Regions from separate parts of the Microbacterium awajiense genome, predicted to be linked through region 1. Evidence: predicted binding sites of a transcription regulator. Region 1 holds the regulator's gene; each other region holds the start of a gene.

Region 1 (9,919 bases):
AGGCGGATGCCGGCCTCCCCCGATTTCTCGGGGTGGAACTGCGTGGCGGACAGGGGTCCGTTCTCGACGGCGGCGAGGAACGGCCCGCCGTATGTGCACCAGGTCAGAGTGGGCTGCGGGAACGGCGGCTGAACGTCGAGCTGCCATGACCGGGCGGCGAAGGAATGCACGAAGTAGAAGCGCTCGTGCTCGATCCCGCGGAACAGCACGGAGCCCTCCCCCGCCTCGACGGTGTTCCAGCCCATGTGGGGAAGCACCGGCGCGTCGAGTTCGGTGACCGCTCCCGGCCACTCGCCCAGTCCCTCGGTGTCGTCGCCGCGTTCGACGCCGTGCTCGAACAGCACCTGCATCCCGACGCAGATGCCCAGCACAGGTCGTCCGCCGGCCAATCGGCGGTCGATGAGTTCGTCGCCGCGCGTCGCGCGCAGCGCGTCGGCGACAGCCCGGAACGCGCCGACGCCGGGCACGACCAGGCCGTCGGCCTCGAGGACGAGAGCGCGATCCGTGGTCAGTCGCGCATCGGCGCCCGCGGCGTCGAGCGCCTTGACGGCTGAGTGGACATTGCCCGAGCCGTAGTCGAGGACCGCGACGAGCGGCCTGGAGGTCATAGAGCGCCCTTGGTGCTGGGCACGCCGTCGACGAGCGGGTCGAGCGCCTTGGCCTGCCGGAACGCCCGCGCGAACGCCTTGTACTCCGACTCGGCGATGTGATGGGGGTCGCGCCCCGAGATCACGCGCACGTGCACGGTCATGGCGGCGTGGAACGCGATCGCCTCGAACGTGTGGCGCACGAGCGAGCCCGTGAAGTGCCCACCGATGAGGTGGTGCTCGAAGCCGTCGGGCTCACCGGTGTGGACCAGGAACGGGCGACCGCTCAGATCCACGACCGCCTGGGTGAGCGCCTCATCCAGCGGGACGAGCGCGTCGCCGTAGCGCGAGATGCCGGCCTTGTCGCCCAGCGCCTCGCCGATCGCCTGCCCGAGCACGATCGAGACGTCTTCGACGGTGTGGTGGGCGTCGATGTCGGTGTCGCCCGAGGCGCGCACCGTCAGATCGGTGAGCGAATGCTTCGCGAAGGCGGTGAGCATGTGGTCGAAGAACGGCACCGTGGTGTCGATGCGGCTGCGACCGGACCCATCGAGATCGAGCTCGAGCTCGACGGTCGACTCGCTCGTGGCACGTCGAAGCGCGGCCGCGCGGTGGGTGCTCATGCCGCCGAGTCTATCGACGCGAGAGCGTCGAGGAACGCGGTCGACTCCTGCTCGGTGCCGGCCGTGACCCGCAGGTGGTGCGGGATGCCCACATCGCGGATGAGGATGCCGCGGTCGTACAGCGCCTGCCAGGTCGCGCGAGGATCATCGACCCCGCCGAACAGCACGAAGTTCGTCCAGGACTCGTACGGCTCGTAGCCGAGGGCGTCGAGCGTGGCCGAGATGCGGTCGCGCTGCCCGACGATGTCGTCGACCATCCGCAGCATGGTCTCAGCATGCCCCAGCGCCGCGGTCGCGGCCGCCTGGGTGAGCGCGCTGAGATGGTAGGGCAGCCGCACCAGTCGCAGAGCGTCGATCAGAGCGGGGTCGGCGGCGAGATAGCCGACACGCGCGCCGGCGAACGCGAACGCCTTGCTCATCGTGCGCGAGACGACCATGCGCTCGCGTCCGGGCAGCAGCGTGAGCGCCGACGGCGTGTCACGCGGGGCGAACTCCTGGTAGGCCTCGTCGACGACGACGACGCCGTCGGTGGCGTCGTAGACGGCGGCGATGGTCTCGAGGTCCAGAGGCGTACCGGTCGGGTTGTTCGGCGCGCAGAGGAACACGACGTCCGGTGCGGCGTTGGCGACCTGGGATGCCGCATCCTCGGGCGCGACCGAGAAGTCCGCCGCGCGGCCGCCGGAGATCCACTCGGCCCCGGTGCCGCGTGCGAGGAGGGGATACATCGAATACGTGGGTGCGAAGCCGAACGCGGTCCTCCCCGGGCCCGCGAAGGCCTGCAGCACGTGCTGCAGTACCTCGTTGGATCCGTTCGCCGCCCAGATGCCGTCGCGGTCGAGACCGTGGCCCAGGTACTCGGCGAACGCCTCGCGCAGCGCGGTGAACTCCCGGTCGGGGTAGCGGTTCACCTCGCCGAGGGCGCGGGCGACGGCGTCGAGGATGTCATCGGCGACGTCCTCCGGGACCGGATGCGTGTTCTCGTTGACGTTCAGCGCGACCGGCAGCGGAGCCTGGGGAGCACCGTAGGGCGTCTGCCCGCGCAGATCATCGCGGATCGGAAGGTCGTCGAGTCGAGCTGTCACCGCTCCATGCTAGGGCGCGGCCTCAGCGGTCGGCCGCGTACTCGGCAGGGATCGCGAGCGTCTGCCCGACCTGCAGTGCGGCGCCGTCGAGGGCGTTGAGACGGGAGATGGCATAGACCACGTCGCGCGGATCGGCGCCGGGGGCGACCTCTTCGGCGATCGACCACAGCGACTCGCCGTACGAGACGGTCACGGTCTGGAACGAGGCGGCCGGCGCCCCGTCGTCGGAACCGGCGATCGCGGCTCCGCCGCCGATGATCGCGAACGAGAGGGCGGCCGCGGCGGGCAGGGCCGCGACGGCGGCCAGCACGCGACGACCTCGCACGGTGAGACGCAGTCGGGTGGTGCGGATCGTCGGATGTGCGGAAAGCGCGATCGCGGTCATGTCTCCTCCTTCTGCGGTGAGAGCTTCGCATCCGGCACTCGGCCGGGAGGGCCGGATGCGAAGCTCTTTTCCGAAGCTATCTTCGATACACTCGTTCTGTCAACCTCGACAACGGGTCTCGATGTTCGGAACACGACACGCGGGCGCTTCGCTCGCGTGGGGCCGACCATCGGATACCGTTTCGATGGGAACACCACATCACGCACCTCCGACATTCGAAGACCGCTGCAGTCGTCGACGGTGACGGGCGGCGAGACGGGAGCACGACATGAACGACGCGATCGGGCGCGAGAAGCCGCAGACGCGACGCCGCCGCAGCCTCAGCGACAAGCAGATGGCGATCCTCGAGGTCATCCAGCGATCCATCGCGCGTCACGGCTACCCGCCGAGCATGCGAGAGATCGGCGATGCCGTCGGCCTCAAGTCGCTGTCGAGCGTCACCCACCAGCTCAACCAGCTCGAGCTGAGCGGCTATCTGCGCCGCGACGCCGGGAAGACGCGCGCCATGGAGGTGCTGATCGACCTGCCGGGAACCGCGGCCGAGAACCCCGCCGACACCGCCCCCGCGGTGGGCGACGCCGCACTCGTGCCGCTGGTCGGTCGCATCGCCGCCGGCGTGCCGATCACCGCCGACGAGCAGATCGAGGAGATCTTCCCGCTCCCCCGCCAGCTGGTAGGCAAGGGCGACCTGTTCATGCTCAAGGTCGTCGGCGACTCGATGATCGACGCGGCGATCTGCGACGGCGACTGGGTGGTCGTGCGCGTGCAGTCCGATGCCGTCAACGGCGACATCGTCGCTGCCATGCTCGACGGCGAGGCGACCGTGAAGGCATTCCGTCAGCGCGACGGCCACACATGGCTGCTCCCCCGCAACTCGGCGTTCGAGCCGATCCTCGGCGACGAGGCCGTCGTGCTCGGCAAAGTCGTCGCCGTGCTGCGCGCCGTCTGATCCGGAGCGGTTTCCCCGCGCGGCTGCCCACATCCGCCAGAATGGCCGCATGGCCAACTCCTCGCACTCGTCCGACACCGTCGATCTCGCCGCGCGCATCCGCGAACTCGAGGCCGAGAACGAGCGGCTGCGCGCCGCTGCCGACACGGGCGAGCCGCCGACGACGGAGCCGCCTGCCCGCGAGCGGCGACCCGGCCTCTGGCGTGCGATCCTGTCGGCCGTGTGCATCGTGCTCGCCGGCATCCTGGTGCCGCTGTCGGTCGTGGGCGCCTGGGCGCGCACCGAGCTGGTGAGCGAAGAGGCGTTCGTCCAGACCTTCGCCCCGCTCGCCGAAGACCCCGATGTTCAGCAGCTCGTCATCGATCAGACCACCGCGGCGATCAACGCATCCGTCGACATCGAGGGCATCACGGACGATGTCTTCGACGGCATCGCCGGGCTCGACCTTCCGCCCTCGGCCATCTCCGCGCTGAACCTGCTGCGGGCGCCGGCCGTGTCGGGAGTGCAGAGCCTCATCGACACGTCGGTGACGCGCATCGTGGAGTCGGATGCCTTCGCAGCCGTCTGGCAGCGTGCACTGATCGCCAGTCATCGGGCGCTTGTGGCCACCGCGACCGGAAACGAGGGCGGCGCCGTGACGATCGACGGATCGGGCGCCGTCGGCATCGAGCTCGGACCGATCGTCGATGAGCTCAAGGACCGTCTCGTCGAGCAGGGCTTCGGGTTCGCCTCCGCGATCCCGGCCATCGACACGACGATCATCGTCGCGCAGTCGGACGCGCTGGTGATCGTGGGCACCGTCTACGGACTCGCCGTCACAGTCGGCTGGTGGCTGCCCGTGGTCGCACTGGCGCTGGCGATCGCCGGCATCCTCATCGCCCGTCGACGCTCGACCGCATCGATGGGCGTGGGGATCGCCCTCGCACTCGGCTCGGGGGCGCTGGCCATCGGCCTCACTGCCGCGGGCGCGGTGCTGGGGCTGAGCGCCGGCAATCTGGGCATTCCCTCGCGCACGCTCGACACCATCTTCTTCACGGTGGTCGGCGCGATGCGCGACACGGCCGTCGTGCTGGTGTTCCTCGGCCTCGTCATCGCGGTCGCCGCATGGCTCGCCGGCAGATGGTCGTCGGCCGCGCGGGTGCGCGGCTTCGCCGCGTCGCTGTCGGCCGGCGCGCGCACCGGTCTGCGTCGACGAGGACTGGACACCGGCGCCTTCGGCGAGTGGATGTACCGTCAGCGCGTGCTGGTGAGGATCATCATCCTGGTGATCGCGATCCTCTCGCTCTTCCTGCTGCGCCCGCTCTCGTTCGGCGACGTCATCCTCGTCGTCGTGCTCGCCCTGCTCGTGTGGCTGGTCGCGGTGCTGGTGCAGCGCTCGCCCGACGACGACCCCGTGGTGGCGGCAGCGCCGCCAGAGGCCGAGGGGGTCGAGACGGAAGCCGCAGCGGACGAGACCGAGGCCGCCCACGCCGACGCGACAGGTCGTAGCGTAAAGGCGTGACGACGCTGCCCTATGGATCCTGGCCCTCCCCGCTCAGCGCCGAGGAGGTGACGGCATCCGCACCCCGTGTGGACGGAGCGCGCTTCGTCGGCGATGACATCTGGTGGGGAATGACCGTGCCCGCCGAGGCGGGACGCACGGGGGTGTTCCGCCGGGGTGCCGACGGCGAGGCATCCGTCGTCCTTCCCGCCCCGTGGAACGCGCGATCGCGCGTGCACGAGTACGGCGGTGGGTCGTGGGCAGCTGATGCCGAGGGCCGCCTGCTGTTCGTCGAGAAGGCCGATCAGCGGGTGTGGGTGCTCGCCCCCGGTGCGGGCGAGCCCGAACCGCTGACGCCGCCCGACTCGTCGATGCGGTTCGGCGGACTGGTCGTCGCCTCCGGCCGCCTGCTGGCGGTGCGCGAAGACCACCGCCGGGCCCCCGTTCCGGTGCGCGACATCGTCGAGATCCCTCTCGACGGTCGCGCGGCCTTCGACGCGGACGCACTGATCTCGGTCGCGGCCGACAGCGACTTCCTCGCCCAGCCGGCACTGTCGGCCGACGGGTCGCACCTCGCATGGGTCGCGTGGGATCACCCCTCGATGCCGTGGGACACGACCGAGCTGCGCGTGGGACGCCTCGAGGACGGCGTCGTGGTGCAGTGGGCCACCGTCGCGGGAGGCGCGAGCGCGCCGCTGCAGCCGACGTGGATCGGCGAGAACGACCTGCTCTACAGCGACGACCCGACCGGACGGTGGAACCTCTGGCGGCTGCGACTCACGGCGGATCTGCGACACTCGCCGGTCGCCGAGGCGGATGCCGACACGGGCGGACCGCTGTGGGTGCTGGGGCTGCGCTGGTACGGCGCGCTCGACGACGGCCGCATCGTCGCGGTGCGCACCCACGGGCGCGACCGCGTCGTCGTGATCGATCCCGCCACCGGCGTCGAGTCCGAGCTCGATCTCGGCGTCATCGCGGGCGCCTCGATCGAGGACGTCCGCGGCACGCGCGTCCTGGTGGCCGGCACCACGGCCCACGCCCCCGGGCTGTGGGTGGTCGACGTCGACCACCCCGCCGACCCCCTGCTGGTGCACGGCGGCACTCCCGCGTGGGAGCCGGAGTGGACGCCGATCGCCCGCGAGGTGACCGTGGACGGCCCGCATGGTCCGGTGCACGCCTTCGACTTCCCTCCGACCAACCCGGTGTTCTCGGGTGCCGACGACGAGAAGCCGCCGTACATCGTGCTCGTGCACGGCGGACCGACCAGCCACGTCGGCGGCGCGGCATCCGGCAAGATCGCGTACTTCACCAGTCGCGGCATCGGTGTGCTCGATGTCAATTACGGCGGCTCGACCGGGTACGGCCGCGCGTACCGCGAGCGCCTGCGCGGCATGTGGGGCGTCGTCGACGTCGACGACGTGGCGGCGGTGGCACGCGGGCATGCCGGCGCGGATCCGGCGCGCATCGCGATCGACGGCGGCTCGGCCGGCGGGTGGACGGTGCTGTGCGCCATCGCGCGGACGGATGCCTTCTCGGCAGGGATCTCGCGCTACGGCGTCGGCGATGCGCGCACGCTCGCGACCGACACGCACGACTTCGAGGCGCGCTACCTCGACGGGCTGATCGGTCCGCTGCCCGAAGCCGAGGGACTGTACATCGAGCGCTCGCCGCTCACGCACGCCGACGGCTTCGACGTGCCGATGCTGCTGTTGCAGGGAGCGGAGGACGCGGTCGTGCCCCCCTCCCAGGCCGAGGCGATCCGCGACGCGCTCGCATCCCGCGGCGTGCCGCACGCGTACGTGCTGTACCCGGGTGAGGGGCACGGCTTCCGTCGCGCCGAGACCGTCGTCGACGCGCTCGAGAGCGAGCTGTCGTTCCTCGGGGCCGTCTTCGGGTTCGCCCCGTCCGGGATCGCGCCGCTGGACCTGTCGACCCCCTGACCCCCCCGCCCCTCGTCGAGCGGACCCGAATGCCCGCGACACGCCGCGTCTGGCGTGCATTCGGGTCCGCTCGACGGAAGAAGTAGAGGTGCCCTGCCAGGTCAGCGGACGAACGGGGCCAGTCGCGCGGCGAGGTGCTCGTTCACCCGGGCGTGCACGGCGGTGCCGTCGGCCTCGTGCGCCTGCGACAGCAGCATCCCCTGCTCGTGGATCGCCGAGATGAGCTCTCCGCGGTCGTACGGCACGAGCGCGTGCAGTTCCACAGCCGGCACCGGCAGCGCGTCCTCGACGGCGGCGCGCAGCCCGGCGATGCCCTCGCCGGTGCGCGACGACACGAAGTGCGCCGACGGCTCGAGACCGCGCAGCAGCATGCGCGTGTCGTCGTCGACGAGGTCGGCCTTGTTGAAGACGACCAGCTCGCGGGTGTCGCGGGCTCCGACCTCGCCGATGACATCGCGCACCGTCGACAGCTGCGCCGCAGGATCGGGATGCGAGGCGTCGACGACGTGGACGATGACGTCGGAGTCGCCGACCTCCTCGAGCGTCGAGCGGAACGCCTCGACGAGCTGGTGCGGCAGGTTGCGCACGAAGCCGACCGTGTCGGTGAGCGTGTAGACCCGACCGTCCGTCGTCTCGCTGCGGCGCACGGTGGCATCGAGCGTCGCGAACAGCGCGTTCTCGACGAGCACTCCGGCGCTGGTGAGGCGGTTGAGCAGACTGGACTTGCCCGCGTTGGTGTACCCGGCGATCGCGACCGACGGGATCGTGTTGCGGCGCCGCTCTGCGCGCTTGGCGTCGCGCGCGGGCTCGAAGTCGCGGATCTGCCGACGCAGCTGAGCCATGCGTGTGCGGATGCGTCGTCGGTCCAGCTCGATCTTGGTCTCGCCCGGGCCGCGCGAGCCCATGCCCGCGCCTCCGGCGCCGACCTGGCCGCCGGCCTGCCTGCTCATCGAGTCACCCCAACCGCGCAGACGCGGCAGGAGGTACTCGAGCTGGGCGAGTTCGACCTGCGCCTTGCCCTCACGGCTCTTGGCGTGCTGGCTGAAGATGTCGAGGATCACGGTGGTGCGGTCGATCACCTTGACCTTCACGACGTCCTCCAGCGCACGGCGCTGGCTCGGCGCGAGCTCGGTGTCGGCGATCACCGTGTCGGCGCCGACCGCGGCGACGATGTCGCGCAGCTGCTCGGCCTTGCCGCGGCCGACGTAAGTCGCCGGATCCGGATGGGGTCGCCGCTGCAGCACCCCGTCGAGCACGATGGCCCCCGCGGTCTCGGCGAGGGCGGAGAGCTCGCGCAGCGAGTTCTCCGCATCCTCCTGCTCGCCCTGCGGGTGTACGCCGACGAGCACGACGTTCTCGAGCCGCAGCTGCCGGTACTCGACCTCTGTGACGTCTTCGAGCTCTGTCGACAGGCCCGGGACCCGGCGCAGCGCGGCGCGCTCCTCGCGATCCCACTGGTCGCCGTCGGTGTCGGCCTGGACGATCGTGCTCGCGTCCTGCAGCGCCTGCGCCGACCCGAACACCCGCACGCCCGAACGCGCCTGGGCACGCGACAACACGCGCTCGACCGGGTCGGTCGGCATGCCGGTGTCGTCGTGGGTGGTGGTATCGGTCATTCGCACTCCTCGGCTGCCCCTGGCCCGGAGCATCCGTAAACTCTAGCCTCCCGCACGGGGAGGGTCCTCCGCTACGCTCGTCAGCCATGGGGAGCGATCACTACTTCAGTGCGACCCCCGCCAGTGCCGAGAATCTGCGGCGCATCCGCGTGAATCTGCTCGGACGCGAGCTCGAACTGACCACGGCCTCCGGCGTCTTCAGCCCCGACCATCTCGACACGGGCACGAGCGTTCTGCTCGCGAACACGCCGCCTCCGCCGCCGGGCGGTCATCTGCTCGACCTCGGCTGCGGCTGGGGTCCCATTGCGCTGTGCCTCGCGCTCGAGTCCCCGCACGCGACGGTGTGGGCCGTCGACGTCAACGAGCGGGCCCTCGACCTCGTGCGCCGCAACGCCGATGAACTCGGACTCGACAACCTCAACGCCGTGACGCCCGATGATGTTCCCGATGACATCGCGTTCCGCACCATCCGGTCGAACCCTCCCATCCGCGTCGGCAAGAGCGAGCTGCACGGCCTGCTCGAGCGTTGGATCCCCCGTCTCGACGAGAGCTCGGATGCCTGGCTGGTGGTGGCCCGCAACCTCGGGTCCGATTCGCTGCAACGGTGGCTCGCCGCAACCTTCCCCCAGGGGTACAGCGTCTACCGGTCGGCGACGGCGCGCGGATTCCGCGTGCTCAAGGTGCGGCGGCACGGCACGCCGTCCAGCGCGGCGATCGACCTGCCCTGACGACCGGTCGGGCCCACTACGCCAGCGCGACCTCGCCCGAATAGACGAAGGTCGCCGGGCCCGCCAAGAGCACGTGCGACCGGCCGTCGACATCGTGCATCCGCACACCCAGGGATCCCCCCGGCACCTCGACCGTCCAGCGGTCGGGGGCGGCGGGTCCGGCCCAGTGCCGCACCGCGAGCGCGGCGGCCGCCACCCCGGTCCCGCAGCTGAGGGTCTCCCCGACGCCGCGCTCGAACACCCGCATCCGGATGCCGCCGACGCCCTCGTGCACGAGCGGATCGCGAGGCACGACGAATTCGACGTTCGCGCCCCGCTCGGGAGACGGCGTCAGGATCGGCTGCGCCGTGAGGTCGATGCCCTCGAGCTCGGCATCGTCGGGCAGGGCGACGACCACGTGCGGATTTCCGACGTCGACACCCGCCCCAGGACGCGGTACCGGCAGCCCCTTCGCGCGAACCAGCACGTCGTCCACGTCGTCGTCGACGCGCCACGGGCCGAGGTCGACCTCGAAGCCGAGTTCATGTGC
Region 2 (9,919 bases), 990 kb from region 1:
CCGCGTAGGCGGCGACCTGGCCGGGAGCGAACTCGGTGTGCACCGTGTCGGGGGCGAGCCCGGCGGTGAAACCCGGCTTGCCGACCGCGATGGTGCGCCCGCCGATCGTCGCGGTGACGCCGTTCGTGGCGACCTCGGATGCCTCATCGGCGCGCTCGAGTCGCAGGCCGCGCGCCTGGGCCGCGCGGCGCACCCCGTCGGCGATCACGTGTGTCGAGTACTGCTCGGCGCTCGCAACCAGGGCGAGCAGCTCGTCGGGGTCGATGCCGGGGGCGGGACGCACCTCGATGAGGTCGGGTCGCCCCTCGGTGAGGGTGCCGGTCTTGTCGAACGCCGCCGAGCGCACGCGCGCGAGCTGCTCGATCACGGCGCCCCCCTTGACGATCACGCCGGCACGCGCGGCGCGTGACATGCCGCCGAGGAAGGCGACGGGCGCGGCGATCAGCAGCGGGCACGGCGTCGCGAGGACGAGCACCTCGGCGAAGCGCGTCGGATCGCCTGAGACGGCCCACGCGGCGCCCGCGATGACGAGCGAGACGGCCGTGAACGGTATGGCGAACCGGTCGGCGAGCCGCACCGTCGGCGCCCTCGACGCCTGCGCTTCGCGCACGAGCGCGACGATCTGCTGGTACTGGCTGTCGGCGCTGCGGCGCATCGCGCGCACATGCACCGCGGTCGAGCCGTTCACCGAGCCCGAGAGCACCTCGTCGCCGACCACTCGGGTGACGGGCAGGCTCTCACCGGTCAGCGAGGACTCGTCGAACGAACCCGCGCCGGCGATCAGCACGCCGTCCACCGGCACGACCTCCGCGGGTCGGATGAGGAGCACGTCGCCGACCTCGACGTCGTCGGCGGCGACATCCTGCACCTCGTCGGAGTCGAGGTCGCCGGGATGAGCCAGCACGTGCGCGATCCGGGGAGAGCGATCGAGGAGCGCGGTGAGTTCGCGCGTCGCGCGGCGGCCGGCGTAGTCCTCGAGCGCCTCGCCTCCTGAGAGCATGAGCACGATGATCAGCGACGCGATGTACTCGTCGACCGCGAGCGTGGCCACCATCGCCACCACGGCGAGGATGTCCAGGCCGATGTGCCCGCGCACGACGTCGCGGATCATCCCGATGAGCGTCCACACGATGACCGCCGAGACGTACACGACCGCGAGCCACCGCGCCGCGTCGTCGTCGCCCGTGAACAGCAGTACCGCCACGACGGCGCCCACGACGAGCGTCGCGACGATCACCGGGTAGCGGAGCACGCCGCGCAGGAACCTCATTCCTCCAGCCTGGCCGGTACCGGGGGCGGGTGCCAGGGACTTTAGGCTGACGGCATGCCCGATCGCTACACGCACGGCCATCACGAGAGTGTGCTGCGCTCACACGACTGGCGCACGGCCGAGAACTCGGCCGCCTACCTCCTGCCCCACCTGCACGCGGGGATGTCGCTGCTGGACGTCGGCAGCGGCCCCGGCACGATCACCGTCGACCTGGCGCGGCGGGTGGCTCCCGGCCGGGTCGTCGGGGTGGATGCGTCCGCCGACGTCGTCGAGCGTGCTCGCGCGGCGGCATCCGCTCACGGTGTCGACGTCGCGTTCGCGGTGGGCGACGGGTACGCGCTGGATGCCGCGGACGGGGCGGTCGACGTCGTGCACGCGCATCAGGTGCTGCAGCACGTCACGCGTCCCGTGGACATGCTGCGCGAGTTCGGCCGCGTCGTCGGCCCCGACGGGCTGGTCGCGGTGCGCGATGTGGACTATGAAGGTGTGATCTGGCATCCGCGCATCCCCGCGCTCGACGACTGGCTCGCGCTCTATCTCGCGGTGCACCGCCACATCGCGGGGGAGCCGGCGGCCGGACGCATGCTGAAGTCGTGGGCGATGCAGGCCGGATTCCGTCGGATCGAGGCGACGGCGAGCGTGTGGCTGTTCGAGTCGCCGGAGGACCGCGCGTGGTGGGGCGGGATGTGGGCCGACCGCGTGCTGCAGTCGACGTTCGCCGACCACGCGGTCTCGTCCGGGCTCGCCGACCGTGCCGATCTGGAGCACATCTCACGGTCCTGGCGGGAGTGGGCCGAGGCCGACGACGGCTGGCTGCTCATGCCGCACGGCGAGGTGCTCGCGCGGCTCTCACGCTGAGCGAGCAGAGCGAGACGAACCGGCGCTTCGGTCAGAAGGGTGGGTCGGTGCCGTTGGTGACGGGTGTGAAGGTGGGTGTGCGCCGTTCGGGGTGGACGGTGTAGATGCGTCCGGTGGGTGAGGTCCATTCCAGGATCCCGCCCGGTTGTTGTCGTACCGTCCAGTTGCCGTGGTGTTTGACCGTGTGGTTCCCTTTGCACAAGGGGGCGAGGTTGGCCTCGGTGGTGGTGCCGCCGTGCTCCCATGCGATCGGGCAGGTGGGCGGTGGTGCCGTCGATGAGCAGGTCCAGGGCCACGTCGGCACGGGCCTGGTCGAGGGTGCGGTCGTCGTCCCCGCACGCGGCGATGGGGTTCGCGATCGCCGACACCCGACCGTGCGCCGCCTTCAGCTCGACGGCGGGGCCGTGGATGGACAGCCACCCCATCCCGTCCACATCGTCCTGGTACACCACCCGTCGCCGGGCGACCGCGGACGCGTGACGTTCCGCGAGCGTCACCGACCGCACGGCCGCGATCCGGTCACCGAACGCCCGCCGGAAGGACCCGACCGGCAGTTCCTCCGCCAACGCGAGCCCCTCCGCGGCGAGCTGGTCCTGCAGGTCGGGTTCGACCTCGCGCATCAGGTCGACGAACGCTTCGGCGTGGGTCTGGGTGATGTTCGCCCGACCCAACGCTTCGAGCACCGCCGGGTACCGCGAGGTGAGCGCGTCGGCGAGGTCCAGCAGCCGGTCCGCGGCGTACTCGGTGATCCGCAACGCGGCGGCGATCTCGAGCCGCAAAGACCGCAGCGCGATCTCCATCGACGCCCCATACGTCACACCGGTGACCGCGAACCGGCGCATCACCCCGACCGCTTCGATCCGCTCCGCAGCCATCGTCGCCACCGCCGCATCCGCATCCAGCAGCATCGTCAACCCGCTCAACGTCTCGGGCGCATACGCCTCCTCGAACGCCATGCCCGAGAAGCTCCCCATACCTCGACTTTAGAACATATCTACGACATTCCCGGGATCCTGACCGCCGACCATAGGCTGGTGCCGTGACCGACCACCTTCCTGCGCGCAGCCGCCTCGTCCACGACGCATTGCGCGCCGCCGGGATCACCGGCGACATCATCGTGCTGCCGGACGCCGCCTCCACGGCACCCCTGGCCGCCGCGGCCCTGGGAGTCGACGTGGGCGCGATCGCGAACAGCCTCGTCTTCTGGTCCGACGACGAGCCGCTCCTGGTGATGACCAGCGGCTCCCACCGCGTCGACACCGCCGCGCTGGCCTCGCGACTCGGACGCACGAAGATCGCCCGCGCGACGCCCGAGCAGGTGCGCGAGGCGACGGGCCAGGCGATCGGAGGCGTGGCGCCGACCGGCCACCCGTCGCCGCTGACCACCATCGTGGACGAGGAACTCGCGCAGTACGACGAGATCTGGGCCGCAGGGGGCACCCCGCACACGGTGTTCCCCCTGACGTACGACCAGCTCGTCGCGCTCACGGCCGGAACCGTCGCCAAGGTCGACTGACCTACGACGGGCGCCGGCTGCCGTAGAGCCGCCGTTCGAGCTCGGCTGCCGCGTCGGCCGCACGCGCTGCGAGCTCGTCATCGTCGCGGGGCTGATCGGTCGGCCACGTGAGCGCGATCGCCGCAGCCGGCCAGCCGGCGTGGTCGCGCACCGCCACGCCGACCGAGCGCAAGCCCAGCGTCACCTCGCCGTCTTCGGTCGCGTATCCCCGTGTGCGAGTGTCGCGCAGCACCGCGCGCAGTTCACCGGGGCGCCGCGGACCGCGGCCGGTGCGATCGGCGAAGGCCGAGGCATCCGGGTACAGCGCCCGCACCTGCTCGCGGGGGAGGGCCGCGAGCATCGCGCGCCCCGTCGCGGTCAAGTGCGCGGGCAGGCGCACGCCGACGTCGGTCACCAGCGCCGGGCGGCGCGGCGCGCGCTCCTCGACGATGTACAGCACGTCGCGACCGGTCATCACGGCGAGGTGCGCGCTCTCGCCGGCGTCGTCGGCCAGGGCGGCGACACGGGCGCGACCCAGCCGTGCCAGCGGCTGCTGGCGGGCATAGCCGCCCGCCAGTTCGAACGCGGCCGCGCCCAGTCCCCAGCGTCGGTCGCCCGGCAGGTGCACGACGAACCCGTGCTGCTCGAGGGCCGCGAGCAGGTGGTAGACGCTCGAGCGCGGAATGTCGAGTTGATCGGCGAGGGTGCGGGCGGCGACGGGCCCCCGTTGGCGCGCGAGGAACGCCAGCATCCGCAGCGTCTGGTCGGCGGCGGGCACCTGCGGGCGGGGAGCGGCTTCGTCTGGCATACCAGACACAGGATGTCACGAACCCCTGTCGCGGGCGAGGGGAGGGGTGTGGAATCGGAGCATGACCACCGTCACCACCTCCGTCGCCGCCGTCACCCTCGGCGCGGCGCCCCTCACCCCCGCGCAGGTCGTCGCCGTCGCGCGCCACGGGGCGCGGGTCGAACTCGATCCCGCCGCGATGGACCGCGTCGCAGCATCCCGTGCCTTCATCGAGGGACTCGCCGACGACCCCGAGCCGCACTACGGCATCTCGACCGGCTTCGGTGCGCTCGCGACCACCTTCATCGCGTCCGAACGCCGCGCCCAGCTGCAGGCGAGCCTCATCCGCTCGCACGCAGCCGGCACCGGGCCCGAGGTCGAGCGTGAAGTGGTGCGCGCGCTGCAGCTCCTGCGTCTGCAGACGCTGGCGACGGGGCGCACCGGCGTGCGACCGGTGGTCGTCGAGACCTATGCCGCGATGCTCAACGCCGGCATCACTCCGGTCGTGCGCGAGTACGGCTCGCTCGGCTGCTCGGGCGACCTCGCCCCGCTGTCGCACGTCGCGCTCGCGGCGATGGGCGAAGGCCGCGTGCATCTCGCCGACGGCCGCGCCGCCGCGGCATCCGTCGCCCTCGCCGAGGCGGGCATCACCCCCCTCGAACTGCGCGAGAAGGAGGGGCTGGCCCTGATCAACGGCACCGACGGCATGCTCGGGATGCTGCTGCTCGCCCTGCACGACCTGTCGAACCTGCTCGACGTCGCCGATGTCGCCGCCGCCATGTCGGTCGAGAGTCAGCTCGGCACCGATGCCGTGTTCGCCGCCGACCTCATGGCGCTGCGCCCGCAGCTGGGCCAGGCCGCGTCGGCCGCGCACCTGCGCACCCTGCTCGCGGACTCGCCGATCGTCGCCTCGCACAAGGGCCCGGAGTGCACCCGCGTGCAGGATGCCTACTCGCTGCGCTGCAGCCCCCAGGTGCACGGGGCAGCGCGCGACACCGCCGACCACGCCGCCCTCATCGCGTCGCGCGAGCTCGCCTCGGCCGTCGACAACCCCGTGATCACCCCGGACGGCCGCGTCGAGTCGAACGGCAACTTCCACGGGGCGCCGGTCGCCTACGTGCTCGACTTCCTCGCCATCGCGGTCGCCGACGTCGCCTCGATCTCGGAGCGGCGCACCGATCGTGCGCTCGACGTCGCCCGCAGTCACGGGCTGCCGCCGTTCCTCGCGCACGAGGCGGGGGTGGACTCGGGCCACATGATCGCCCAGTACGCAGCCGCCGGCATCGTCTCCGAGCTCAAGCGCCTCGCGGTACCGGCATCCGTCGACTCGATCCCGTCGTCGGCCATGCAGGAGGACCACGTCTCGATGGGCTGGGCGGCCGCCCGCAAGCTGCGCCGCGGCATCGACGGGCTGGCCCGCGTGCTCGCCATCGAGGTGCTCACCGCCGCGCGCGCCCTCGACCTGCGCGCGCCGCTGCAGCCGGGCCCGCGCACCTCCGCCGTCCGCGACGTCGTGCGCGCCGCCGTCGACGGCCCCGGCCCCGACCGCTACCTCAGCCCCGAGATCGAGGCGGTCACCGCGCTCGTGCTCTCGGGCGCGGTCGTGGCCGCGGCATCCCTTCCACCCCGCTCGTCCGGATCGGCAGATCCTGTCGCGGCAGGACACAACACCCCCGATTGATCCCGTCACCGCCGGATCACCCTGACCGCAGGCGCCGGCGCAGCGGCAAAGGAGCACACCATGACCACGACCGAGACCCGCACGGTCCGCGCCGCGCGCGGTGCCGAGCGCACCGCGAAGAGCTGGGGCGCCGAAGCGGCCAAGCGGATGCTGATGAACAACCTCGACCCCGAGGTGGCGGAGCACCCGGAAGACCTCGTCGTCTACGGCGGCACCGGCAAGGCCGCGCGCAGCTGGGAGGCGTACGACGCCATCGTGCGCACCCTCGACGAACTGGAGCCCGACGAGACCCTGCTGGTGCAGTCCGGCAAGCCGGTCGGCGTCTTCCGCACCCATGAGTGGGCGCCGCGGGTGCTCATCGCGAACTCGCACCTGGTCGGAGACTGGGCGACGTGGCCCGAGTTCCGCCGGCTCGAAGACCTCGGTCTCACCATGTACGGGCAGATGACCGCGGGCTCGTGGATCTACATCGGCACGCAGGGCATCCTGCAGGGCACCTACGAGACCTTCGCCGCGGTCGCGCAGTCGCTCGGCCGCGACTCGCTGACCGGCACCCTCACCCTGACGGCCGGATGCGGCGGCATGGGCGGCGCGCAGCCGCTGGCGGTCACGATGAACGGCGGCACGGTGCTGATCGTCGACGTCGACGAGTCGCGCCTGGCCCGTCGCGTCGAGCACGGCTACCTCGACGAGTACGCCACCGACCTCGACGCCGCGATCGAGCGGGTCGTCGCCGCCAAGGGCGCCGGCGAGGCGCTCTCGGTCGGGGTGGTCGGCAACGCCGCCGAGATCTTCCCCGAGCTGCTGCGCCGCGGCATCCCGATCGACATCGTCACCGATCAGACCAGCGCCCACGACCCGCTCGCGTACCTGCCCGTGGGCATCTCGGTCGACGAGTGGAAGGCGGCGGCCGCCGCCGACCCCGAGGGCTTCACGACCCGAGCCCGCCGGTCGATGGCCGCGCACGTCGAGGCGATGGTCGGGTTCCAGGATGCCGGCGCCGCCGTCTTCGACTACGGCAACTCGATCCGCCGTGAAGCCGAACTGGGTGGCTGCGACCGCGCGTTCGCGTTCCCCGGCTTCGTGCCCGCCTACATCCGCCCGCTGTTCGCCGAGGGCAAGGGCCCGTTCCGGTGGGTGGCGCTGTCGGGAGACCCGGAGGACATCGCCAAGACCGACCGCGCGGTCGCGGAGCTGTTCCCCGAGGACGCCGCGCTGCACCGCTGGCTGGAGCAGGCCGGCGAGAAGGTGCACTTCGAGGGCCTTCCGGCGCGCATCTGCTGGCTGGGCTACAAAGAGCGCCACCTCGCGGGGCTGAAGTTCAACGAGATGGTGGCCTCGGGCGAGCTGAAGGGGCCGATCGTGATCGGCCGCGACCACCTCGACTCGGGCTCTGTCGCCTCGCCGTACCGCGAGACCGAGGCGATGGCCGACGGATCCGATGCGATCGCCGACTGGCCGCTGTTGAACGCGCTGCTCAACACCGCATCGGGCGCCGCCTGGGTGTCGCTGCATCACGGCGGCGGGGTCGGCATCGGCCGCAGCATCCATGCCGGGCAGGTCACCGTCGCCGACGGCACTCCGCTCGCCGCAGAAAAGCTCGAGCGCGTGCTCACCAACGATCCGGGCACCGGGGTCATGCGCCACGTGGATGCCGGCTACGACCGCGCGCGAGAGGTCGCACGCGACCGCGGCCTGAAGGTGCCGATGCTGTGAGCGCCGCGACCCTGATCCGCAACATCGGCGAGCTGACCACCAACGTCGCCGCCGACGGCGACCCGTGCGGCACGCTGCGCGACGCCGCCGTGCTCATCGAGGACGGCCGCATCGCCTGGGTCGGGCCGGATAGCGACGGTTCGGGGCAGCTCGAGGTCGTCGACGCGGGCGGGCGCGCGGTCATCCCGGGCTTCGTCGACAGCCACACCCACACGGTGTTCGGCGGCGACCGCGCCGACGAGTTCGAGGCGCGTATGACCGGCACGCCCTATGCCGCCGGCGGCATACGGCGCACGGTCGCCGCCACCCGCGCGGCGACCGACGATGAACTGCGGGCCCGACTCGCGGGCTTCGCCGCCGAGTTGCGCGCCCAGGGGACCACGACCTTCGAGGTGAAGACCGGCTACGGGCTCGACCTCGAGACCGAAGAGCGACTCGCGCGGCTCGCCGCCGAGGCGACGCCCGAGGTGACGTTCCTCGGCGCCCACGTCGTGCCGGCCGAGTTCGCCGATGACCGCGACGCATACGTCGACCTCGTCTGCGGCCCGATGCTGGATGCCTGCGCCCCCCACAGCAGGTGGGTCGATGTCTTCTGCGAGCGGGGCGCGTTCACGCCCGACGAGTCGCGGCGGGTGCTCGAAGCGGGCATCGCGCGGGGACTGCTGCCCCGTGTGCACGGCAACCAACTCGGCCCGGGCGCGGGTGTCCGCCTCGCGACGTCGATGGGTGCGGCATCCGTCGATCACTGCACGTACCTCGACGACGCCGACATCGCCGCCCTCGCGGCATCCGACACCGTCGCGACCCTGCTGCCGGGCGTCGAGTTCTCGACGCGCCACCCCTACCCCGACGCGCGACGGATGCTCGATGCGGGCGTGACGGTGGCTCTGGCCAGCGACTGCAATCCGGGGTCGAGCTTCACCAGTTCGATGCCGCTGATGATCGCGCTCGCCGTCCGCGAGATGGGCATGACCACCGCCGAGGCGGTCTGGGCGGCGACCGCCGGGGGCGCCCGGGCCCTGCGCCGCGACGATGTGGGCATGATCGCGCCGGGCATGCGGGCCGACCTCGTGCTGCTGGACGCTCCCACGCGCGTGCACCTGGCCTACCGCCCCGGCGTGCCGCTGGTCGCGCAGGTCTGGAAGGACGGCGTCGCGACGGCCTGACCGCCGTCACGGCCGACTGGCGCCGCGCCCGCCCCGACCGGCTCGCCCGGACTCAGCGCGGGGTGTCGATCGACCAGTCGTCGGGATCGAGGGCGGTCGCGACGTCCCACGAGTCGGCCACCCACTCGAAGCGCGCGACCGCGCACGTGGGCATCTGGCCGATGCCGCCGTCCGACAGGCGGCCGGCCAGCACGCTCATGCCCGGATCGTGCGCGACGACGACGACGGATGCCGCACCGCTCGCGGCCGCAGCGCCGAGCAGAGTCGCCGCCGGGGCGCCGTAGAGCTCGGGGTCGATCTGCACAGCGAGTCCGAGCGCCTCGGCGAAGACACCGGCGGTGGTGCGCGCGCGCAGCGCCGAGCTCGACAGGATCGCGTCGGGGCGGAATCCCGTCTCGGCCAGACGTGCCGCCATCACCGGGGCGTCGCGCCGCCCGCGATCGTTCAGCGGACGGTCGTGGTCGTCGAGACCCGGGTCGCCCCAGTCCGACTTCGCGTGCCGCACCAGCACCAGTCGGATCATGCCGACACCGCCTTCCCCGCCAGCAGCTCGAGCACGCACAGGGCCGCCAGCCGCACCGTGCGTCCGTCGGGGGTGTCCGCGGTGGCATCCACCTCGGCGATGTCGGCGCTCGACACCCGGTCGTCGTGCGCGATCGCTCGGACGAGGGTGCGCAGCTCCCATGCCTGCAGGCCGCCCGGCACCGACGCGGGGCACCCGGGTGCCACCGACCGGTCGCAGACGTCGACGTCGATGTCGAGGTGCACGGGTCCGTCGCCGGCGCCTGCCGTGCGCAGGGCCGACGCGACCACCTCGCCGATGCCGCGGCGGCGCACGTCGTCGAGGGTGATGACCGTGATGCCGAGGTCGGCGGCGCGCTGCGCGTAGGCGACCGAGTTCGCGAAGTCGGCGATGCCGATCTGCACGATGCGCCGTGGATCGAGC
Region 3 (9,919 bases), on a different contig from region 1:
CACTCCAGATGCCTGCTGCGTGATCACCCGGCGACGACGCCGCTCACCACGGCTCCCCGCGATCCGTCCCCGGTTTCAGAATCAGCCGCTCATCCTGCTCCCGCCGCCGGCACGACTCCGCGAACGCTCTGGCAAGACCGGCATCCGCCAGGAGTGCGTCGTACTCCGCCTCGGTCAGCGCGTAGTACTCCTCGTAGTCGGTGAGCGTGTTCGACACCGGAATCGACAGGTAGGCCGTCGCCGATTCCTGCTCGACACCGAGCGCATACCCCGCCTCGCGGTCGACGAACGAGCTCACGAACCTCACGGCGCCACGGTACCGCCGGGCGGCATCCGGCCGACGGTGCACCGGCCCTGACCAACGCGCGGCCGCCGGCGCGCTGCGCTGCCGTTTCCTGCGACTGCGCCGTCGGGCGACGCAGCGTTCGCAGGAAACTGCCGCAATCGAACGGCGGCTGCCCGACTCAGCCAGTCGCCTCGCTCAGCCGCTCCCACACGCGGTGCGCCGCGAGCAGCCCGAGCATCTCGCGAACGACAGCGGATGCCGACCCCACGACGACACCGGGCTCGCCGGCATCCGCATCGAGCCGCTCGAGCACCGACGACGCCGCATCCGCGACGCCGATCGCCTTGGCGTGTCGGTACACCTCGTCGAGCAGACGCAGCACGCGCGGGTCGTCCGACTTCGCGAGCACAAGCACAGCGTCGAGCTCGACGCTCGCGGCGGTGTCGGGCGTGCGCTGCACGGGGATGTCGCCGAGCAGGCCGCCGTGCGGAGCGATGACGAGCGGGACGACGGATGCCTCATCGAGGGCCGTGCGCACGGCCGCGAGCTCTGCGGCATCCGTCTGGTCGTCGGCGATGATGCCCACCATGCGCCCGTCGATCGGCCACTGGTCGCCGACCATCCGCAGCGCCGGACTCGGCTCGGGCTCGCCCACCTCGATCGATGCGTCGGGCACGGGCAGCCCGAGCGAAGCGGCGACGCTCGCGCAGAGGTCGGCGTCGATGTTCGCGAGCGCCGCCAGCTGACGCTCCTTGATCGTCTGCTCGAAGCACTTGCCGAGCTCGAAGGCGTACGCGTCGGCGACGTGCTGCTGCTCGACCGGCGTCAGCGACAGGTAGAACAGCCGCGCCTGCGAGAAGTGGTCGTCGAAGCTCGCGGGCTGACGGCGCTCCTTGACCGACTCTTCGACCCGCGCGGGAACCTCGATGAACGCCCCCGCATCCGCACCGGCATGGAACGGGCATCCGCCGTCGAGCGAGTTGGGGTGGTACGGCGCGACGCCTGCGTGCACGGCGGTCTGATGCATCCCGTCACGGAGCATGTCGTTGACATCGGTGTGCGGACGATTGATTGGCAGCTGCGCGAAGTTGGGTCCGCCCAGGCGCGTGATCTGCGTGTCGAGGTACGAGAAGAGTCGCCCCTGCAGCAGCGGGTCGTTGGTGACGTCGATGCCCGGCACGAGGTGGCCGGGATGGAAGGCCACCTGCTCGGTCTCGGCGAAGTAGTTGGTCGGATTCGCGTCGAGCGTCATCGTGCCGATCACCTGCAGCGGGGCGAGCTCTTCGGGCACGATCTTCGTCGGATCGAGCAGGTCGATGCCCTCGAACGTCTCGTCCGGCGTGTCGGGCATGACCTGCAAGGCGAGCTCCCACTGGGGGAAAGCCCCGGCCTCGATGGCGTCGGCGAGGTCGCGACGATGGAAGTCGGGGTCCTTCCCCGCGAGAAGCTGCGCCTCCTCCCACATCAGGCCGTGGGTGCCGAGCGTGGGTCGCCAGTGGAACTTCACCAGGCTCGTCTCGCCGGCCTCGTTCTCGAGCCGGAAGGTGTGGATGCCGAAACCCTGCATCATGCGATACGAGCGCGGCAGCGCGCGGTCGGACATGTTCCAGATGGTGTGGTGCTGCGCCTCGGTGTGCAGCGAGACGAAGTCCCAGAAGGTGTCATGCGCCGACTGCGCCTGCGGGATCTCGCGATCGGGATGCGGCTTGCCGGCGTGGATGACGTCGGGGAACTTGATGGCGTCCTGGATGAAGAAGACCGGGATGTTGTTGCCGACCAGGTCGTACACGCCCTCTTCGGTGTAGAACTTCGTGGCGAAGCCCCGGGTGTCTCGCACGGTGTCGGCGGAACCCCGCGAGCCGAGCACCGTCGAGAACCGCACGAACACCTTCGTGCGAGCGCCCGCCCGCAGGAACGCGGCCTTGGTCACGCCCTCGGCCGCGCCGTTCGCCTCGAAGACCCCGTGCGCGGCCGCACCGCGGGCGTGGACCGCGCGCTCGGGGATCCGCTCATGGTCGAAGTGCATGATCTTCTCGCGCAGGTGGTGGTCCTGCAGCAGGACGGGCCCGCGCGGCCCCGCCTTGAGAGAGTGATCGGTGTCGGGCAGCCGGGTGCCCTGCGCGGTGGTGAGGTGGGCGCCCTGCTGCGCGACCGCCTCGGCGGGCAGATCGGTGGCTGCTCCCGTGGGCGTCCGCGTCTCGGGACCACGCTGATCGGCCTTCGGCGGCAGCGGCTCGCGGGGCGTTGTCGGCTCGTCGAAGCTGGGCGGCTCGGGCGCCGGTGCGCCGGGAATGGTGGGCTGGTCGTGCGTGCTCACGTGGCGTCCTCCTCGGGGGTCGTGTCGGGAGGATAGGCACGCGAACCCCGCCGCCGGCACGGGGTTGACACGGCGCGCTCGCAGTGAGATTCTCCGCCGGTTTGCTCGGCGCGCTCGCGTGACGAGGACCGAACTCACCCAGCAGACGGCGCGCGTGCTCGCGCGGGTCGCCGACGGCAACCCTTCGTGAAGTTCGGAGTCGGCCAGATGCGGCCGACATTCGAACGAATGTCCGAGCTCCCTGTCATGATGAAACCATGACGACGACGGCCACCGCTCCCGCCGGGATCGCGGCCGCGCGACTGGCGCCGATGGTCGACGAGATCGTCGATATCCGCCGGCAGATGGCCGCGCTTCAGGCGCGCGAAGCGCGGGTGCTGGCCGCGGCGGGCGCGATCGCCGACGAGTGGGCCGATGCCGAGCCCACCCGGTCCGACGCGGAAGTGGCCCGCCGCTCGGTCGCGGCCGAACTGGCGGCGGCACTGCGCGTGTCCGACCGCACGGTGCAGCGCCAGCTCGCCGAGGCCGAGCGGCTGGTGGGCTCGTTCACCGAGACCCTCACCTCGCTGCAGAAGGGCCGCATCTCGCTCGCGCACGCGCGGATCATCGTCGAGGCGGGCGATCGCATCACCCACCCCGAGCTCATCGCCGACTACGAAGCGAGCGTGCTCGCCTATGCCGAGGCCGAGTCGGCCTCACGGCTGCGGCCGATCGCGAAGCGGCGCGCGGAGTGGTACCTCGACGAGACGATCCGCGAGCGCCACGCCGCCGCCGCGCGCACCCGCGCCGTGCAGGTGTACGACGTCGACGACGGCATGGCCGAGATGCTGCTGACCGGTCCGGCCGTGATCGTCTACGGCATCCACGACCGCCTCACCCGCATGGCGCGCGAGGTGACGGATGCCGACGCCCAGGCGATCCGCGAGGCGCGCGAGGCGCTGAAGGCGGCCGAGCGCGCCGCGAGAGCGGCCGCGGGTGACGCGAACGCCACCCCGGCGGCCATAGACGAACTGGCGGATGCCGCCGAGCGCGCCCGCACCGGCCTCGACGACCTTGTCGCAGCCCGGCGGTCGCTCGACGAGATCCGCGCCGACCTCGTCGCCGACCTGCTGCTCGCCGCGGACCCCGTCGCCCACGTCGGATCCGTCGACACTGGCCTCGCCGCCATCCGCGCGACGGTCCAGGTGACCGTTCCGGTGCTCACGCTGCTCGACTCGCCCGTCGACGATCCCTTCGACGCCGTCACGCTCGCCGGGCACGGCCCGATCGACCCCGACACGGCGCGCGAACTCGCCCGCACCGCCCCCGGATGGGACCGCATCCTCACGCATCCGATCTCGGGGACGGTCCTCGCCGTCGACCGGTACCAACCCAGCAAGAAAATGCGCCGGCTGCTCGCGGTGCGCGACCGACATTGCCGATTCCCCGGATGCCGCCAGTCCACCGCCCGCAGCGACATCGACCACACCGTCGCGTGGGTCGACGGCGGCACGACCGCCGTCGAGAATCTCAGCCATCTCTGCCGTCGACATCACACGCTGAAACACCACACGCCGTGGTCGGTCGTGCACAAGCCCGGTGGCGTGCTCGAGTGGACGAGCCCCGGCGGCAGGGTCTACCCCGACCACCCGTCATCGGGAGTGCACTTCACCACGGACGCCGAGTTCGATCCGGCCCCGTTCTGAAGCCCGCCGCGCGGGATGCCGTCACTCCGCGTCCGCTGTATCGCGTCCTGCGGCCGGTCGTCAATCCCACACCGACCGCCGCGACGTGTCATACGGTCGGGACATGCCCGCGACCGACCCCGCCACGGCCGCCACCCCGACCCGCGCCGCCTCCACCCCCGTCCCGCGACGATCGGACGCGCCCTGAACCCTCGACATCCTGCCCCGATGCTGTCGGTCGTCATCCCGGTCAAGGACGACGCGCCGGCCCTCCGGCGGTGCCTCGAAGCGCTCAGCCGCCAGACGCGGCATCCCGATGAGATCGTCGTGGTCGACAACGCCTCCACCGACGCCTCGGCCGACGTCGCCGCGCAAGGGGGCGCACGCGTGATCCCCTGCGCGACGCCCGGGATCGCCGCGGCCTCGGCCTGTGGCTACAACGCGGCACGCGGAGACGTCATCCTTCGCCTCGATGCCGACTGCATCCCCGCGCCCGACTGGATCGAGACCGTCGTCGCCGCGTTCGTCCGCCGACCGACGGCGTCGGTGGTCACCGGCGGAGCGGTGTTCACCGACGGACCGCCGCGGCTTCGCCGCCCTCTCGCGGCGCTCTACCTCGGCGCGTACGTGACCGTCGGATTCGTCACCCTCGGGCACGCGCCGCTGTTCGGCTCGAACCTGGCGTTCACCCGGCGTGCGTGGCTGCGGGTGCGCGACCACGTGCACCGCAGCGACCCCGAACTGCACGACGACCTCGACCTGTCGTTCCACCTCGGCGAATACCACCGTGTGCGACTGATCCCGGCGCGCACGATGGGCATCTCGATGCGCCCGTTCGACGACCCGCAGGCGTTCGCGCGGCGGATCGCGCGGGGCTTCCGCACCGTCATCACGCACTGGCCCTACGACCTGCCGCCGCTGCGGTGGGACCGCCGCCTGCTGCGACGCACCCTCGCCGCCGCGCGTCGCCGCGATCGGCCGGCATCCCGAGGCCACGCATGAGCTCGCGCGTGCTCGGCATGATCGACGAGGCCTCGCTGCACGTGATGACCTTCAACGTGCGCCGGCCGCTGGGGCGGTTCGCCCTGCGCCGCGCCGACCGGTGGGCCGAGCGCCGCGAGCCCCTGTTCCGGATGCTGCGCACCGAGCGGCCGGCGATCCTCGGCTGCCAGGAGGTCATGCCCGAGCAGCTCCCCACCCTCACCGAGGCGCTCGGCGACGGCTACGCGTTCGTGGGGCACGGACGCTCGAAGCGAGGCGACGGGGAGTCGTGCCCGCTCTTCTTCGACGAGCATCGACTCGAGCTGCGGGAGTGGAGCCAGACCGCGCTGTCGGACCGGCCCCACGAGCCCGGGTCACGGTCGTGGGGCAACCTGATCCCGCGCGTTCTCGTCACCGGCGTCTTCCTCGACCGACGCTCGGGCGGGCACCTGTGCGTCATGAACACCCACCTCGACCCGTTCTCGTCGCGGTCGCGGGTGCGCGCCGCCGAGGCGATCCGCATCGACGCTCGCGCCCGCGGCATCCCGACCGTCATCGTCGGCGACGCCAACGCCTCGCCCGGCTCGCGCACCGCGCGCGCCCTGCTCGGTCGCGGCGAACTGCGCGACGCCTGGCTCGCCGCCGACGCACGCACGACGCCCGAGTGGGGCACCCTCGCCGGCTACCGCCCGCCGCGCCCCGGCGCGCGCATCGACTGGATCGTCACCACACCCGACGTCGGCGTGCGCACCATCGGCATCGGCGGGCAGCCGACATCGGGCGGTTGGCCGTCGGATCACCTTCCGGTGCATGCTGAGGTGCACGTCGACGCGAAGGAGGCGACATGATCGACAACCTGCTGCGTCCGCCGCGCACGCCCGCCGAGTTCGTCGCCGACGCCCTGCGGGTGGTCGGCCTGCTCGGCATCGTCGTCGCCGCGCTCGTCTTCGAGCCGACGGATGCCGGCATCCTGGCGGCGGCGCTGCCGTTCCTGCTCGTCCCCCGCCTGCTGGGAACCACGGCCTGGTTCGACATCGTCAGCACCACCGTCATCCTCGTCGCCGCGTGGAGCAACGTGATCGACCTGTACACGACCCTCGTGGGGTGGGATCTCATCGTCCACTTCGTGTGCACCGGCGTGCTGACCGCACTGACCTACCTCGCCCTGGTGCGCGCCGAGGTCGTGCCCGGTCGCGGGGATCCCGGCTTCCGGACGCGCATCCCCATGACGCTGTCCCCCGCGATCGGCCTGGCGCTGTCGGCGCTGTGGGAGATGGTGGAGTGGTTCGGCCACGCCGTCATCACCCCCACGATCTCGGTCGGCTACGACGACACCATCGGCGACATGGCGGCCGGGGGCCTGGGCGCCCTGGTCGCCGGCGCCCTCGTCGCGAGCGTCGCCCTCGAACGCACCGACACCACGATCGCCGCCCCGGCGCGGCCCGGCCGGTGACGCGGCGGCGAGGCTCCCGCGACGTCGCTCAGGGCGCCGGGTGCAGGTTCGACATGACCCAGCGCAGGTCGCGGCGCCGCCCCGCCTCGACGGCGGCCTGCCACTGCTCGGCGGTCAGCGCCTGACGCGCGCGCTCGCGCGCATCCGCGGTGAGCGTACCGCCCGAGCCCCCGTGATGAGGGGTGTATCGCTCGCCCAGCGCGTCGACCGCACCGAACAGCTCTGCCGCGCGCGTCGGCCGGTCGAGCTGCACGAGTGCGGCGGCGAAGACGTCGACGGCGGCGAGTGCGCCGGCGGCGTCCTCGATCTCGAGCGACGAGATCGCCCCCGTGCGCAGCACCGGCAGTGCATCGGCGGGCCGGCGCACCGAGATGAGCGTGCGGCCCGTGACATAGCAGGCGCCGCGCAGCGCCCACGCGTCACCGGCCTCAGTGGCCAGCCGGTAGCACTCCCCGAGCGCGTCGAGCGCCTGGGCCGGCCGACCGAGCTGCCGCAGCGCGTCGCCCCGGACGAGCAGATAGTCGGCGACCGCCCAGCGCGCGGCATCCCCCACCTGTTCGCGGTGGTCGGCCGCCGTCCGAAGCGCCTCGTCGACGGTGTCCTCGTCGCCGACCGATGAGGCGACGTGCGCGCGCATCGCCCCCGCGAGCATCGGATGCAGCGGGTCGGCGGCGCGCGCGGCGGCTTCGCCGAGCCGCGCGACGTACCGGCGCACTTCCCCGGCTTCCAGACCTGCCGACGCGATGAACGTCGCGGCGCGCAGGGCGTTCGCCTCGGCATCGGGAAGCGGATCGCCCGGCAGCGCGAGTGCGCGTTCGATCAGCGAGATCGTGTCCGCCCCCGCCCCGCGCTCGTGCCAGTACCATGCGAGGGCCCCCACCAGACGCACCGCGATCGCCCGCTCGCCCGCGTCGATCGCCCACGCGATCGCGGCGTCGAGATCGGGGCGCGCCGCCGCGATCGCCCCGCGCGTCGCCTTCGCCTGCGCCGTGCGAAGTCGGGGCGCCAGGCGCTCGGCGTAGCCGGCGAGCCACGCGGCATGCCGTCGCGACCAGGCAGCCTCATCGTCGAGCGGCAGGGTCGCCCGCACGTAGTGACGCACCGACTCGAGCATCCGGAACCGCCGTTCACGCGCACCGCTGACGGTGCTGATGAGCGACTTGCGCGCGAGCGAGACGGCGATCTCGCGCGCGTCGGCGTCGCCGGCGTCGCAGATGCCGGCGACCATCTCGAGGGTGAACGTGCCCGCGAACGCGGCCAGCTGCGACAGCATCCGGGTCTCGTCGGCGCTCGTGAGCCGGACGCTCCACGCGATCGCCGACTCGATCGAGTCGTGACGCCCCGCGGTCGAGACCGCGCCCGGCCGCGCGAGCGAGTCGGCCAGCTCGGCGAGCGTGAGCACGTCGAGCCGGGAGGCCGCCAGCTCGATCGCCAGCGGAAGCCCGTCGAGTCGCGCGCACAGGGCGCGCACCGACGCACGCTGCGCGTCGTCCCACTCGACGACCCCGCTGCTGTCGGTCGCCCGCTGCAGGAACAGGTCGACGGCCTCGTCGACCTGACCGCCGAGCAGCGGTTCGATGACGAGCACGCGCTCACCCGCCATGCGCATCGACTCGCGGCTCGTCACGATCACGTTCAGCCCCGCACAGCGCTCGAGCAGAGCGCTGCACACGGCGGCGACCGCGCCCAACACATGCTCGGCGTTGTCGAGGATCAGCAGTCCGCGGCGACCCGCGATGATCTGCACCACGGCGTCGACGGTGGGCTCGGCGGCGCCGGTCACCTCGGCGAGCGCGGGCACCACGTCATCCGGCTCGACCACGGCGGCGAGGTCGACCAGCCATTGCGCCTCGTCTTCGGAGTGACCGGCGCGGCGGGCGACCTCGACGGCCAGGCGGGTCTTGCCCACGCCCGCGGCGCCGGTGAGCGTCACCAGTCGTGAGTCGGCGCGCCCCCGTCGCACCGATTCGAGCTCGCGGCTGCGGCCGACGAAGCGCGTGAGCGGGATCGGGATGCCGGCACGTTCGACCGTCGGCTCGGCGCCGGCCGGTGCGATCCCCAACACGACCGGGTCCTGCCGCACGATCGACTGCCGCAGTTCATCGAGTCCGCGAGCGTGGTCGGCGTCTGCGGCTCGCGCGAAGGCATCGAGTGCGGCGATCGCATCGGAGGTGCGTCCTGATCGCGCAAGCGCCGTCGCGAGCAGCGCCACCACGTCCTCGTCGTCCGGTGCGGACGCAGCCTGCTCGGCGAGCGCCTCGACGACACCGACCGGGTCACCCGCGTGCATGCGCAGCGTCGCCAGCTCGATCCTCGCCGCCCGGCGAGCCGCTTCGAGGCGGCGCACCACCCCGGCCGTGAACGGGAACTCCCCCGCCCAGGCCAGCGGCGCACCCCGCCACAGCGCATCGGCGGCGGCGAGCACCTCGGCGCGCTCACCCGGCACCGCACCGGCGATGAGACGCTCGTACTCGAGCACATCGACCCGCTCGGGGGCGAGAGCGAGTGCGTACCCGTCGCGGCCGCCGTGCAGCACGTCACCCCACCCGCGGGCGCGCAGCCGCGAGATGTGGGCGCGCAGACTCGACAGCACGGCATCGGTGGGCGTCTGCCACAGGTCGCCGATGAGGGCATCGGCGCTCATCGGCCCGCCGGCGAGCGCGAGCCGCGCGAGGATCGCCTGCGGGATCGCACCGCGAACCGCCGGCGGCGCGCCTTCGCCCACCACGGCGAACGGCCCGAACAGCAGCAGGCGCGCGTCCACGTCAGTCGACGATCAGCGCGGTCGCCGGCGTCTGGGGCAGATGGGCGATCGCCGTCATGACGTCATCCCACCCCCATCGCCGTCCGGTGCGGTACTCGCGTTCGAACTCACCGGGAGCCAGCCCGGCCGCGATCGCCCGGCGCAGCCGTGCGGCATCCTCCCCCTCGGCGGTCGCGGTGGAGTAATCGTAGCCAATCCCGATCTCGTCGACCGCGCCGAGAAGACGCGCCCCGACGTCATGCCGTTCCACGTACGCGCAGGCGCCTGCGATGGCGTGGACGACGGCGAGCGCGCCGGCCGGCTCCAACGCCCGCGCGCCGGCGACGCCCGAGGCCGCGAGGCCGATCGCTTCGCGCGGTCTTCGCGCGTCGACGAGGGTCTTGGCCATGACGTAGATCGACGAGGTGATCATCCACACGTAGCCGATCGAAGCGGCGATGCGGTGCGATTCGGT

The links. Region 1 encodes LexA, which represses DNA repair genes until DNA is damaged. Its sites were predicted from a motif close to TCGAACANNTGTTCGA; they were not measured.
Region 2: the regulator LexA is predicted to act here: its motif matches at 3,113-3,128, upstream of ABD663_RS05290 (YbaK/EbsC family protein).
Region 3: the regulator LexA is predicted to act here: its motif matches at 2,824-2,839, upstream of ABD663_RS07225 (HNH endonuclease signature motif containing protein).

What each region holds. Positions count from the first base shown of each region.
Region 1 is NZ_BAAAYU010000001.1:66,018-75,936, reverse strand. It holds gene hisH (imidazole glycerol phosphate synthase subunit HisH) at 1-608, opposite strand, end outside; gene hisB (imidazoleglycerol-phosphate dehydratase HisB) at 605-1,210, opposite strand; gene ABD663_RS00370 (histidinol-phosphate transaminase) at 1,207-2,292, opposite strand; gene ABD663_RS00365 (LysM peptidoglycan-binding domain-containing protein) at 2,315-2,677, opposite strand; gene lexA (transcriptional repressor LexA) at 2,946-3,626, shown strand; gene ABD663_RS00355 (hypothetical protein) at 3,676-5,127, shown strand; gene ABD663_RS00350 (prolyl oligopeptidase family serine peptidase) at 5,124-7,046, shown strand; gene hflX (GTPase HflX) at 7,148-8,662, opposite strand; gene ABD663_RS00340 (class I SAM-dependent methyltransferase) at 8,749-9,390, shown strand; gene dapF (diaminopimelate epimerase) at 9,407-9,919, opposite strand, start outside.
Region 2 is NZ_BAAAYU010000001.1:1,052,982-1,062,900, reverse strand. It holds gene ABD663_RS05305 (heavy metal translocating P-type ATPase) at 1-1,270, opposite strand, end outside; gene ABD663_RS05300 (methyltransferase domain-containing protein) at 1,325-2,128, shown strand; partial or broken gene ABD663_RS05295 (DUF222 domain-containing protein) at 2,446-2,970, opposite strand; gene ABD663_RS05290 (YbaK/EbsC family protein) at 3,168-3,644, shown strand; gene ABD663_RS05285 (IclR family transcriptional regulator) at 3,646-4,431, opposite strand; gene hutH (histidine ammonia-lyase) at 4,493-6,091, shown strand; gene hutU (urocanate hydratase) at 6,152-7,807, shown strand; gene hutI (imidazolonepropionase) at 7,804-8,973, shown strand; gene ABD663_RS05265 (SixA phosphatase family protein) at 9,026-9,496, opposite strand; gene ABD663_RS05260 (arginase family protein) at 9,493-9,919, opposite strand, start outside.
Region 3 is NZ_BAAAYU010000005.1:83,278-93,196, forward strand. It holds gene ABD663_RS07210 (hypothetical protein) at 1-23, shown strand, start outside; gene ABD663_RS07215 (hypothetical protein) at 44-307, opposite strand; gene ABD663_RS07220 (catalase) at 465-2,603, opposite strand; gene ABD663_RS07225 (HNH endonuclease signature motif containing protein) at 2,861-4,288, shown strand; gene ABD663_RS07230 (glycosyltransferase family A protein) at 4,496-5,269, shown strand; gene ABD663_RS07235 (endonuclease/exonuclease/phosphatase family protein) at 5,266-6,096, shown strand; gene ABD663_RS07240 (DUF2238 domain-containing protein) at 6,093-6,701, shown strand; gene ABD663_RS07245 (ATP-binding protein) at 6,730-9,465, opposite strand; gene ABD663_RS07250 (AfsR/SARP family transcriptional regulator) at 9,467-9,919, opposite strand, start outside.